2 regions of the Bacillus paranthracis genome follow, and region 1 is predicted to be linked to the other one. Evidence: a T-box and tRNA genes for the amino acid it is inferred to sense, from the RefSeq annotation. Region 1 holds a T-box; the other holds one or more tRNA genes.
What was found. A T-box is a leader RNA that pairs with one kind of tRNA and senses whether it is charged. The one in region 1 lies ahead of ileS (isoleucine--tRNA ligase), so its partner is inferred to be a tRNA-Ile.

Region 1 (5,972 bases):
GAATATATTCTCGGTATTGAAAAACAAATTGAAAAGAGCCAAGATTTTCTTATGAATGCAGGAATGGTTTTATGGGATGCTGAAGTTGAACTTGGTGGAAGTGAAGAAGGGTTTAAAGTAGCATTGTCTAAGTTAGAGAGTGGTATAAAGCAGAGCGAATATAATGTAGCAAGCGCGTTAGATGAATATGTGAACCGAATTAAAGGAACGGTATTTGTGCAGCGAGGTATAGCATTCTTAAGAACGTTACACAAAGAAAGAAATGAAGTAAGTGAATACGGTTGTTATACAGGTATTTTATATGAATCTATCGGACAGTATGGCCAAGCGATGAAAAGATATAATAAGGCGATAGAACAAAAGGAAACGGCATTACCGTATTACCGAATTGGTGAAACACTTATGGCATTAGGACAATTGACGGAAGCAAAACAGGCATATGAAACATGTTTAGAGCTTGATGGGAATTTCGTCGGTGTACATTTACAGCTTGCGGAAATATATGAAAAAGAAGAAAATCGTTCTAAAGAACAAAGTCATATGGTTCAGGCGATGAAAGAAGAGCCGCTGCATATTAATATGGAATATTTGGCGCAGCTTTCAGTAGAAATGAATCTTCAGGAAGAATTGCTGACTGAACTAGAACAATTAGTGGACGAAGTGCCTGAAACATGGCGATTAGATGCGATTGCATATGTGTATGGAGCGATGGATGAAATAGATAAAGAACAAGCACAGATTGAAGAGGCACTACGATTAGATAGTGAGCATACAGAAGTTTTATATCATTATGCAAAAGTATTATTGAAAAATAGAAATGCAAAAGCAATTGAAATTGCAATGAAGGTTATACAAAAAGATGTAAATAATGAACGTATATTTGATGTATATGTAAAAGCGATAGAACAACATAAGAAATGGTCTAACATACGAGATTTTCTTCACATATTAAAAGTAAAAAAGGCAGAAAGAAGTATGGCGTTTATGTATGCTGCATCTGCAGTTACAGAAAGATGGATTGAACGTCAACAAAATGAACAGCCGAAGAAATCCATATTTACGAGAGCTCTTTATCGTATGAAAAACCGTGCGAAAGAAATTTCGATTATTACTACAATCATTGATTTATATGAAATTTCGTTACAGTTAAATCCGAAAAATAGTATGGCAGCGCAGCGATTTGCACTATTTTATGAGAATGTAGAGATGAATAGAGAAGCAATAGAGATTCTGCACACGTCACTAGAAAATAAATGGGATTATGAAGTAGCGAAGCAACTTGTAAATCTTTTCGTTGAGTGCGAGGAAGAAGGTATGTTAAGAGATGCTATGGAATTAACGAAGCAAATGGTTCGAGAGTTACCAGATGATTACGATACTCTTCTTCTTCAGGCACAAGTATTCTTTAAAGCAGGAGAAGAAAGAAAAGCAGAAAAGATTACTTTACAATTAACGGAGCAAACACCATTTGTAAGTAGAGCATTTCTTGCTTTAGGAGAAATATATCAAAGTCAAGAGAGGTTTGAAGAGGCAATTCACGTATTAGAAAATGCTTCTATCTATCATCCGAATGAAACAGCAATTCTTCTTTCTTTAGCATCTTCATATCATGGTGCTGGCCAAACGATAAAGGCAGAAAAAATAACAAATGAAGTAGTAACAATGGATGCGAGTGATTTGTTAGCAAGATATGATCGTGCTTGTTATTTAGCACAGTTAAACAGGAATGAAGAGGCGAAGGAAGAGCTTGAAATTGTACTTCGTGAGGATGAGTCGGGATTTTTCGCTGAACTTATCGAGGATGATGAAAATTTAGCAGCACTGCGAGAATTTGAAAAGTAATTGTATAAGAATAGTGAAAAAAGGGCATAATTAAATATATATTTCGAATTAGTTGACAATTGATTACCAAATGGCATAAAATAGCTTTTAACAAAGTATACAAATCTGAAGACGAGAAAGAGTAAAATAGTGTACTGTTCCCCAGAGAGCCGGTATGTTGCTGAAAGCCGGTGTGCAGACGTTATTTGAAAATCATCTCCGAGGAGCCGAGGCTGAAAATGAGTAAGCTCGGACGGATGTCTACCGTTACAAAGAACACGTATGATAGTACGTTGCTAAGTGCTATTAGTGAAGAGCTAATAGAATTAGGGTGGTATCGCGGGTAAACCCGTCCCTATTTTATAGGGACGGTTTTTTTGTGTGCTTTAAAACATTCAAAAGGAGTGATTGTAGATGAAGAAAGTAGATGTAAAAGAGTCAGCTGTAGGGAGAGAAACACGTATTCGTAAACAGTGGAACGAGCAGAGCATTTTCGAACAATCAATTCAGAATCGAGAAGGCGCACAATCTTTTGTGTTTTATGAAGGACCACCAACGGCGAACGGACTACCGCATGTAGGTCATGCACTTGGACGAACAATTAAAGATGTAGTAGCAAGATATAAAACGATGTCTGGTTATAAAGTATTAAGAAAAGCGGGATGGGATACACACGGTTTACCTGTAGAATTAGGTGTTGAGAAACAACTTGGTATTTCTGGTAAACATGAAATCGAAGAGTATGGAATTGAACCATTTATTAAGAAGTGTAAAGAGAGTGTATTCACATATGAGAAGCAGTGGCGTGAATTCACTGAAAGTATCGGTTATTGGGTAGATATGGATGATCCATACGTTACGTTAGAGAATCCATATATCGAAAGTGTATGGCATATTTTAGGGACGATTCATGAAAAAGGATTATTGTATAAAGGGCATAGAGTTTCACCATATTGCCCAAGTTGTCAAACTTCACTAAGTTCACATGAGGTTGCCCAAGGGTATAAAACAGTAAAAGATTTAAGTGCAACAGTTAAGTTTAAAGTGAAAGATAGTGACAATGAATACTTCCTAGGTTGGACGACAACACCTTGGACACTTCCAGCAAATGTTGCACTCGCTGTACATCCAAATATGGAATACGTGAAAGCGAAACAAGAAGGTCATGTATACATTGTTGCGAAAGAACGTGTACGAGATGTATTAAAAGAAAACTATGAAGTATTATCTGTTCATAAAGGAGAAGAATTATTAAATACTTCTTATACAGCACCGTTTCCCATGAAAGAAGTTACAAATGGGTACCGCGTTATCGGAGCAGATTTTGTAACGGCAGATAGTGGTACAGGACTCGTTCATATTGCTCCAGCATATGGAGAGGACGATTATAGAGTCGTTCAAAGTGAAGGGTTGTCATTCTTACATGTTGTAGATGAGAAAGGTGAATATACAGAAGCAGTACCATTTTTGAAAGGTAAATTTGTAAAAGATTGTGACGTAGATATCGTTCGTTATTTAGCGAAGGAAGGTTTACTTTATCATAAAGAAAAGTATGAGCATAGTTACCCACATTGTTGGCGCTGTGATTCACCACTTCTTTATTATGCAGGTGAAAGTTGGTTAATCCGAACGACTGCAATTAAAGATACATTTTTACAAAACAACGATACTGTTACTTGGTATCCAGATCATATGAAACATGGACGATTTGGTAAGTTTTTAGAAAACATGGTGGACTGGAATATTAGCCGAAATAGATATTGGGGAACACCATTAAACGTATGGGAATGTGAAAGTTGCGATCATCAATTCGCACCGAAAAGCATTGCTGATTTAAGAAAGCATAGTATGAAAGAGACACCTGAAGACTTAGAATTGCATAAGCCATATGTAGATGAAGTGCAAGTTTGCTGCGAAAAATGCGGAAGTACAATGAATCGCACACCAGAAGTAATTGATGTTTGGTTTGATAGTGGTTCGATGCCATTTGCGCAATATCATTATCCGTTTGAAAATAAAGAGTTATTTGAAGAACAGTTTCCAGCAGATGTAATTGCAGAAGGAATTGATCAAACACGCGGCTGGTTTTATAGTTTATTAGCTGTATCAGCACTATATACTGGAAAAGTACCGTATAAACGAGTGCTATCACTAGGGCATGTTCTAGACGAGGAAGGACAGAAAATGTCTAAAAGTAAAGGGAATGCACTAGATCCAGTTGATTTAGTAGAGAAGTTTGGTGCTGATGCTTTAAGATGGGCTTTACTCGTTGACAGTGCTCCGTGGAATGCGAAGCGTTTTTCTGAAAGAACAGTATTAGAAGCAAAATCTAAATTTGTAGATACATTAGTCAATGTGTATAGCTTCTACGTTTTATATGCAAATTTAGATGAGTATAATCCGAACGAAACGTATGACGTAAAGCGGACGAAATTGGATGAATGGGTATTATCAAGATTGCATAGCACAACGAAAAAAGTGAGAACTGCACTTGATGATTATCAATTTACGAATGCAGCTCGTGAAATCGCGGCGCTTGTAGATGAAGTAAGTAATTGGTACGTAAGGCGATCACGTAATCGTTTCTGGGAATCTGGTATGAATGCTGAAAAAGCAGCTGCGTATGAGACACTTCACGAAGTGCTTGTAACAATTAGTAAATTAATCGCACCGTTTACACCGTTTGTCGCTGAAGATATTCATTTGAATTTAACTGGAAGTAGCGTTCATTTAGAGGATTATCCAGTTGTAAATGAATCACTACTTCAGCCGAAATTAGAAGCGGAAATGGATGCAGTTTTACAAGTTGTTGAACTTGGAAGAAGTAATCGTAATCAACATTCTTTAAAAGTAAAACAGCCGTTAGCGGAACTTGTATTACTTGAGCATAATGAAAATGATATGGATTGGGAATCTTATCGTGATATCGTTATGGATGAGTTAAATGTAAAAGCGTTCCATGTTGAACTCGATGAAACGAAATACACATCTTATCAATTAAAGCTGAATTTTAAAACGGCTGGGCCGAAGTTCGGTAAAAATGTGAATGCAGTAAATGGCTGGCTAAAACAATTATCACAAGACGAGGTACAAAACTTTGTCTCTACAGAAAGAGCAGTTTACGAAGTAGCATCAGGAGAAGAAATAGTTGTAACGACTGAAGATGTATTAGTAGAGAAAGTTGCGAAATCTGGATTCTCTAATACAACTAACGGACAATATACAGTAATGTTAGATACGAATGTAACGGAAGAATTGCTACAAGAAGGGGTAGCACGTGAATTCATTCGCGCCGTTCAAGAATATCGTAAGCAGTTGAATTTACCTGTTAATTTACGGGTAGATGTAATTCTTGATACAGAGGAAGAACTACAGCAAACGTTAACGAATCATAAAGAGTTGTTGGAAGAAAACTTACTCGTTAAACAATTTACATTTGGTCACTTAACGAATGAAGATGATGAACTATCTTTAGGTGAGACGAAAGTTCGTATTAAATTAAGCGCGACTAAGTAAAGAAAAGGAAGTTGGAATCATTCCAACTTCCTTTTTTGTATGATAGATATTTATCCGGCTAATTTTTTCATAATCGATTCGATAGGACCTCAAGAAAATTTCTTTCTAAAGTATTGTTTGCGCTTTACACATAAATATTGAGAAATTTTCACGCCTCTTTAATGGAAAGGTAATAGAACTGTTCATAGAGAATTACTCGTAGATTCAATTTTTATCCCCCCATTTTGTGGGGAATGATTGCCTAGTGGTAATGGGATAAGGTTGAGCTACTTTATTAGGGGGAGTGGTTCTATGTTTAATAAAAAAATGGTGGCAATGGCAATGACTGTGCCGTTAGTAATGGGGACAATTTCTACAGTTTCGGCATTGGAAAAACAACAGCAAGTAAAGCTAGAAGCTTATTCGCCGCAGAAAAAAGCAACAGAATATTTAAAAGAAAATGCTGCGCAGTATGGATTAAAAGCAGACCTTTCAGACTTACAATATATTTCTACAACAGAAACGTCAGTAGCTTCATATGTTAGGTTCCAACAAGTTGTGAATGGTGCGCCTGTATTTTCAAAACAAATTACAGTTACTCTTAACGGAGAGGGAAAGGGAGTACTTGCTGTTTCTGATTATCAATCTGTTAAAGG
Region 2 (5,972 bases), 1.3 Mb from region 1:
ATGTGCGTAGCAACGCTAGTACAAGTAGCGCACTACTTGGTTCATTACAAAATGGTACACAATTACAAGTAGTGGAAACTGTAGGAACTTGGTATAAAATTCGTTTTGGCACAGGATACGGATATGTGGCAAAGCATTATGTAGTGCAAAATCAAACGCAATCACAAGCTCAAACGACTCAACCTACTTCCATTCCAGCCGTTTTCAAATTCCCTACTCAAGGAAAAATTAGCTCAACATTTGATATGCGCTGGGAACAAATGCATTATGGTATAGATATCGCAGCTCAGGGTAATGTCTCTATCCAGGCTGCTGCGGCAGGTAAAGTCGTGAAATCATATTATTCAGCTAGCTATGGCAATGTTGTGTTCATCGCCCATCAAATAAACGGGAAATTATATACAACAGTCTATGCTCACATGAAAGATCGCACTGTACAAGCTGGTGATCAAGTACAAGCTGGACAATTAGTAGGTCATATGGGAAACACAGGTCATTCATACGGGCAACATCTTCATTTTGAATTACACAATGGAGAATGGAATTTTGAAAAAACAAATGCAGTAAACCCACTGCCATATTTAGTTAGGTAAATTGTATGCCACGCAATATCAATATACCTCTCTTAATTGAATACTTAGCCTTTTTAGGCCTAATCTGTTGCTTAGTAATTTATAATACAAATACTGTATTTTTATCTATTATCATTGCTTTTGTTGCTTTAGAAATTATGATGGAAGCTTTTCAAGTTCAACTAAAACAAAAAATTGCCCATATTTATAATGCCATTTTTCTATTAAGTGCTTTAATAACAAATATTATTAGTAATAGTTTTTATTTATCTACCGTATTTCCCGTATTTTTTATGGCTGTTTTATTATTCATAGCTAGATACATTCATGTCCCTAATAACAAAAAACACGAACAAGAAGCTTAGAAAGAGGAGACACTGTGTACCAATCTTTCAAAGATAATCCGATAAAATATATATTGAATTTATATAAAAAAACAAATACTTTTTTTGGTATACAAGGAAGCTATACGGCACAATTTCTCCTTTATGGAATGTTATTTCTCGTCTTAATTACATTCTCCTTGCTTTACTAATAAAAAAAGGATCTCACAATTGAGATCCTTTTTAATTTATATAGAAAGTGCTCTTTATCCACAAGCATATTTTTCATAAATAAAGCTAAGATTATATTTTTTCTCTAAGCTCATTCTTTGTTCATCATCACACCAATAGAACAGAATATCATGAATCGTTGCATAACGCTTATTTTTAAGAAACAGTTTAAAGAAAGATGGTAAACAGTCATGTAATTGTATAAATATATAATTGCGTAATATTTCTTCTTTATATTTAATGCCCTTACAAATATACAATAATTCTTCACAATAATATGCATGTTGTGGAACTTGGATCATTTCAAAAAATGGCACATATGATAATAATTTTCCAATAAAATGATCATATCGATCCATTATTCCTATCGTCATATGCTCCATCATATCTTTCATTACATATAAATAATCATCTACATGAGTAGTCTTGAGTGGGTCTAATCGATCTGAAATTTGAGAAAGTACAGCCCTTTGGCAAGCTAACACCGCTTGACTAGGTCCATAATATGATAGAAAGTCTGTACACTTACGATACTTTCGTAATAAATCATATGTATATAAGTCATAAACAAAAGTATTACAATACATCGCTAAACTCATCATATCACTATTTAATTGCTCTTTTGATAGTGACTTAGCTCTCTTACACATATAAAAAAATGTAAATTCTAATACTTCTTTATGGGATAATAAATGTTTACAGTCTGTTATACATTTCTCATTAAATTTAACTCTATCCCAAATTTCTACATCTCCATCAGTTAATTCACCAATACGATATTTAATTATTAAATAGTTTAAAGCAACCGCCTGCGTCAAAAGATCCCACGTTTCATATTCCAATGAAGTATGAACAAACTCAGCTAGCCCTTGAGTTACCATAAAAGTATTCGCTTCTTCATACCAACCAATTTCTTGGCATAAGCGAAGAATACGTACTAAAGTTGGAATTTCGTCTTTATGAAATTGCGGTAAATTCTTTGCTTTATTCATTCCATATACGATAAATGCCGCTAAATTTTCTTCTTTATAAAATTCTTTTTCTTTCCACACTAATATAGTTCGTTCTTTCCCTTCACCTTTTGGATGACAAGGTACAAGCAAAGAAAATAATTCAGCGAAATTATTTGGTTCTATATATGTATCTGTAACCAAATTCCAATTTGGATCGCGCTGTACAGCCTTCATATAATTCCCCTTCCCTTTTATCTACATAGGAAATATTAATCCATTATCACATCATTAACAATGAATATTGTTATATTCGAAATCAATCATAATACTTATATCTATCAGTATATCATTTTTTCTCTTATTTATAATTAGGAATGACAAATTTAAATAAACTGTCGAAATTACTAACTGTATACTTATTATATAATGGCTCAGATACATCATGCTAACATATTAGCTTAACCCTATATACTAGAATAATGTATCTGATTTTTATACGTAACGTATTACACTAATTAAAGTCTCACTTCATTCCGTATGCTCTGATATTTCACTTAAAGCAAATCCCGCTTGATCATCTGCCGATTCTTTTATAGCTAAATCTCCTAGTGCTAACATCCCAACGAGTTGACCACTCTCAACTACTGGCAATCGTCTAATTTGATACTGTGCCATTAACTCTGTAGCCTTTTCAATAGGATCATCTGGAGAAACTGAAACAATGTTTTTTGTCATTACATTTGTAATTTTATTAGATCCAGGATGTTTTTCAGCAATCCCTCGAACAACTAAATCTCGGTCCGTAACAAGACCAACAACTTGTTCATTTTCAACAACCGGGATCAATCCAATCGATTCTTCTTTCATCTTTACAGCAGCTTCATATACATTGTCTAACGGTGTACACTGTACAATATGAGTGCTCATCAAGTCTCTCACTCGTGTCATTTGTATCTCCTCCTTTTTATACATACCATAGCTTTTCCTAAATCCCTTTATTTATTTCAGGAAAATCAGTTGATAAAGGAGAATGAACGCACAATAAAAAAGAGTCAGCAATATGCTGACTCTTTTTTTATGACCCGTACGGGATTCGAACCCGTGTTACCGCCGTGAAAGGGCGGTGTCTTAACCACTTGACCAACGGGCCATGGCTCCGCAGGTAGGACTCGAACCTACGACCGATCGGTTAACAGCCGATAGCTCTACCACTGAGCTACTGCGGAATAATATATGGTGGGCCTAAATGGACTCGAACCATCGACCTCACGCTTATCAGGCGTGCGCTCTAACCAGCTGAGCTATAGGCCCATATACTTTACAGGGGCAGTAGGAATCGAACCCACACTGGAGGTTTTGGAGACCTCAGTTCTACCTTTAAACTATGCCCCTAAAGGATGCCGACTAGAGGACTTGAACCCCCAACCTACTGATTACAAGTCAGTTGCTCTACCAATTGAGCTAAGTCGGCATAAAAAAATGGTGGCTCGGGACGGAATCGAACCGCCGACACGAGGATTTTCAGTCCTCTGCTCTACCGACTGAGCTACCGAGCCAAACATAAATGGCGGTCCCGACCGGGGTCGAACCGGCGATCTCCTGCGTGACAGGCAGGCATGTTAACCACTACACCACGGGACCATTTGGTTGCGGGGACAGGATTTGAACCTGCGACCTTCGGGTTATGAGCCCGACGAGCTACCGTGCTGCTCCACCCCGCGATGATAAAATATTTACTTTATAAAAAATGGAGGAGGTAGAGGGATTCGAACCCCCGCGCGACTCTCGCCGCCTGTCGGTTTTCAAGACCGATCCCTTCAGCCGAACTTGGGTATACCTCCATGAAGGAAAAAATATTTTATTATTTATGTCTAAACCATTTTAAAAGAAAATGGAGGAGGTAGAGGGATTCGAACCCCCGCGCGATTCTCACCGCCTGTCGGTTTTCAAGACCGATCCCTTCAGCCGAACTTGGGTATACCTCCGAGACATATAATAAATAAAGTGGAGCCTAGCGGGATCGAACCGCTGACCTCCTGCGTGCAAGGCAGGCGCTCTCCCAGCTGAGCTAAGGCCCCATGTTTTTGGGAATATCGGGAAGACAGGATTTGAACCTGCGACCCCCTGGTCCCAAACCAGGTGCTCTACCAAGCTGAGCCACTTCCCGTTATTAAAAGCGCGCCCGAGAGGAGTCGAACCCCTAACCTCTTGATCCGTAGTCAAACGCTCTATCCAATTGAGCTACGGGCGCATATGGTGCCGAGGGCGGGGGTCGAACCCGCACGGTGGTCACCCACCGCAGGATTTTAAGTCCTGTGCGTCTGCCTGTTCCGCCACCCCGGCATGTCATATTGAAAATTGGAGCGGAAGACGGGATTCGAACCCGCGACCCCAACCTTGGCAAGGTTGTATTCTACCACTGAACTACTTCCGCAAGACATGTATGAGTTATTTTATTAAAAGTGCGGGTGAAGGGAGTCGAACCCCCACGCCAAAGGCGCTAGATCCTAAGTCTAGTGCGTCTGCCAATTCCGCCACACCCGCATATTTTGTTAAAATGGTGAGCCATGAAGGACTCGAACCTTCGACCCTCTGATTAAAAGTCAGATGCTCTACCAACTGAGCTAATGGCTCTTAATGGCTGGGCTAGCTGGATTCGAACCAGCGCATGACGGAGTCAAAGTCCGTTGCCTTACCGCTTGGCTATAGCCCATTAATTAAGAATGGTGGAGGGGGGCAGATTCGAACTGCCGAACCCGAAGGAGCGGATTTACAGTCCGCCGCGTTTAGCCACTTCGCTACCCCTCCGACATATATGGTGGAGGATGACGGGATCGAACCGCCGACCCCCTGCTTGTAAGGCAGGTGCTCTCCCAGCTGAGCTAATCCTCCATTTTGCCTGGCAACGTCCTACTCTCACAGGGACAAGGTCCCAACTACCATCGGCGCTAGAGAGCTTAACTTCCGTGTTCGGTATGGGAACGGGTGTGACCTCTCTGCCATCATTACCAGACTCTATTCATTTAAGACAAGAATCATTATAACTTATTTAACTTTAAAAGTCAACAAGTTTTTTATATTCTTTCAAAACTAGATAACATTGCTTCATATTATATGGTTAAGTCCTCGATCTATTAGTATTCGTCAGCTCCACATGTCACCATGCTTCCACCTCGAACCTATCAACCTGATCATCTTTCAGGGATCTTACTAGCTTACGCTATGGGAAATCTCATCTTGAGGGGGGCTTCATGCTTAGATGCTTTCAGCACTTATCCCTTCCGCACATAGCTACCCAGCTATGCCCTTGGCAGAACAACTGGTACACCAGCGGTGCGTCCATCCCGGTCCTCTCGTACTAAGGACAGCTCCTCTCAAATTTCCTACGCCCACGACGGATAGGGACCGAACTGTCTCACGACGTTCTGAACCCAGCTCGCGTACCGCTTTAATGGGCGAACAGCCCAACCCTTGGGACCGACTACAGCCCCAGGATGCGATGAGCCGACATCGAGGTGCCAAACCTCCCCGTCGATGTGGACTCTTGGGGGAGATAAGCCTGTTATCCCCGGGGTAGCTTTTATCCGTTGAGCGATGGCCCTTCCATGCGGAACCACCGGATCACTAAGCCCGACTTTCGTCCCTGCTCGACTTGTAGGTCTCGCAGTCAAGCTCCCTTATGCCTTTGCACTCTACGAATGATTTCCAACCATTCTGAGGGAACCTTTGGGCGCCTCCGTTACACTTTAGGAGGCGACCGCCCCAGTCAAACTGCCCACCTGACACTGTCTCCCGGGTCGATAAGACCCGTAGGTTAGAATTTCAATACAGTCAGGGCGGTATCCCACCAGCGCCTCCACCGAAGCTAGCGCTCCGGTTTCAAAGGCTCCCGC

Region 2: it has a tRNA-Ile gene. The T-box ahead of ileS (isoleucine--tRNA ligase) is inferred to sense a tRNA for this amino acid. The anticodon was not compared.

The regions. Positions count from the first base shown of each region.
Region 1 covers NZ_CP101135.1:2,096,664-2,102,635, forward strand. Annotated here, with positions in the region: gene NLJ82_RS10680 (bacteriocin-processing peptidase family protein) at 1-1,842, shown strand, start outside; T-box leader at 1,942-2,181, shown strand; gene ileS (isoleucine--tRNA ligase) at 2,236-5,337, shown strand; gene NLJ82_RS10690 (M36 family metallopeptidase) at 5,629-5,972, shown strand, end outside.
Region 2 covers NZ_CP101135.1:780,337-786,308, reverse strand. Annotated here, with positions in the region: gene NLJ82_RS03965 (SH3 domain-containing protein) at 1-593, shown strand, start outside; gene NLJ82_RS03960 (hypothetical protein) at 599-937, shown strand; gene NLJ82_RS03955 (DUF3965 domain-containing protein) at 1,162-2,313, opposite strand; gene NLJ82_RS03950 (CBS domain-containing protein) at 2,608-3,027, opposite strand; tRNA gene NLJ82_RS03945 (tRNA-Glu) at 3,158-3,229, opposite strand; tRNA gene NLJ82_RS03940 (tRNA-Asn) at 3,231-3,305, opposite strand; tRNA gene NLJ82_RS03935 (tRNA-Ile) at 3,314-3,390, opposite strand; tRNA gene NLJ82_RS03930 (tRNA-Trp) at 3,401-3,471, opposite strand; tRNA gene NLJ82_RS03925 (tRNA-Thr) at 3,478-3,550, opposite strand; tRNA gene NLJ82_RS03920 (tRNA-Phe) at 3,560-3,635, opposite strand; tRNA gene NLJ82_RS03915 (tRNA-Asp) at 3,645-3,720, opposite strand; tRNA gene NLJ82_RS03910 (tRNA-Met) at 3,724-3,800, opposite strand; tRNA gene NLJ82_RS03905 (tRNA-Ser) at 3,828-3,920, opposite strand; tRNA gene NLJ82_RS03900 (tRNA-Ser) at 3,972-4,064, opposite strand; tRNA gene NLJ82_RS03895 (tRNA-Ala) at 4,085-4,157, opposite strand; tRNA gene NLJ82_RS03890 (tRNA-Pro) at 4,173-4,246, opposite strand; tRNA gene NLJ82_RS03885 (tRNA-Arg) at 4,257-4,330, opposite strand; tRNA gene NLJ82_RS03880 (tRNA-Leu) at 4,334-4,422, opposite strand; tRNA gene NLJ82_RS03875 (tRNA-Gly) at 4,439-4,513, opposite strand; tRNA gene NLJ82_RS03870 (tRNA-Leu) at 4,543-4,623, opposite strand; tRNA gene NLJ82_RS03865 (tRNA-Lys) at 4,638-4,713, opposite strand; tRNA gene NLJ82_RS03860 (tRNA-Gln) at 4,718-4,792, opposite strand; tRNA gene NLJ82_RS03855 (tRNA-Tyr) at 4,804-4,887, opposite strand; tRNA gene NLJ82_RS03850 (tRNA-Val) at 4,896-4,971, opposite strand; rRNA gene rrf (5S ribosomal RNA) at 4,977-5,092, opposite strand; rRNA gene NLJ82_RS03840 (23S ribosomal RNA) at 5,194-5,972, opposite strand, start outside.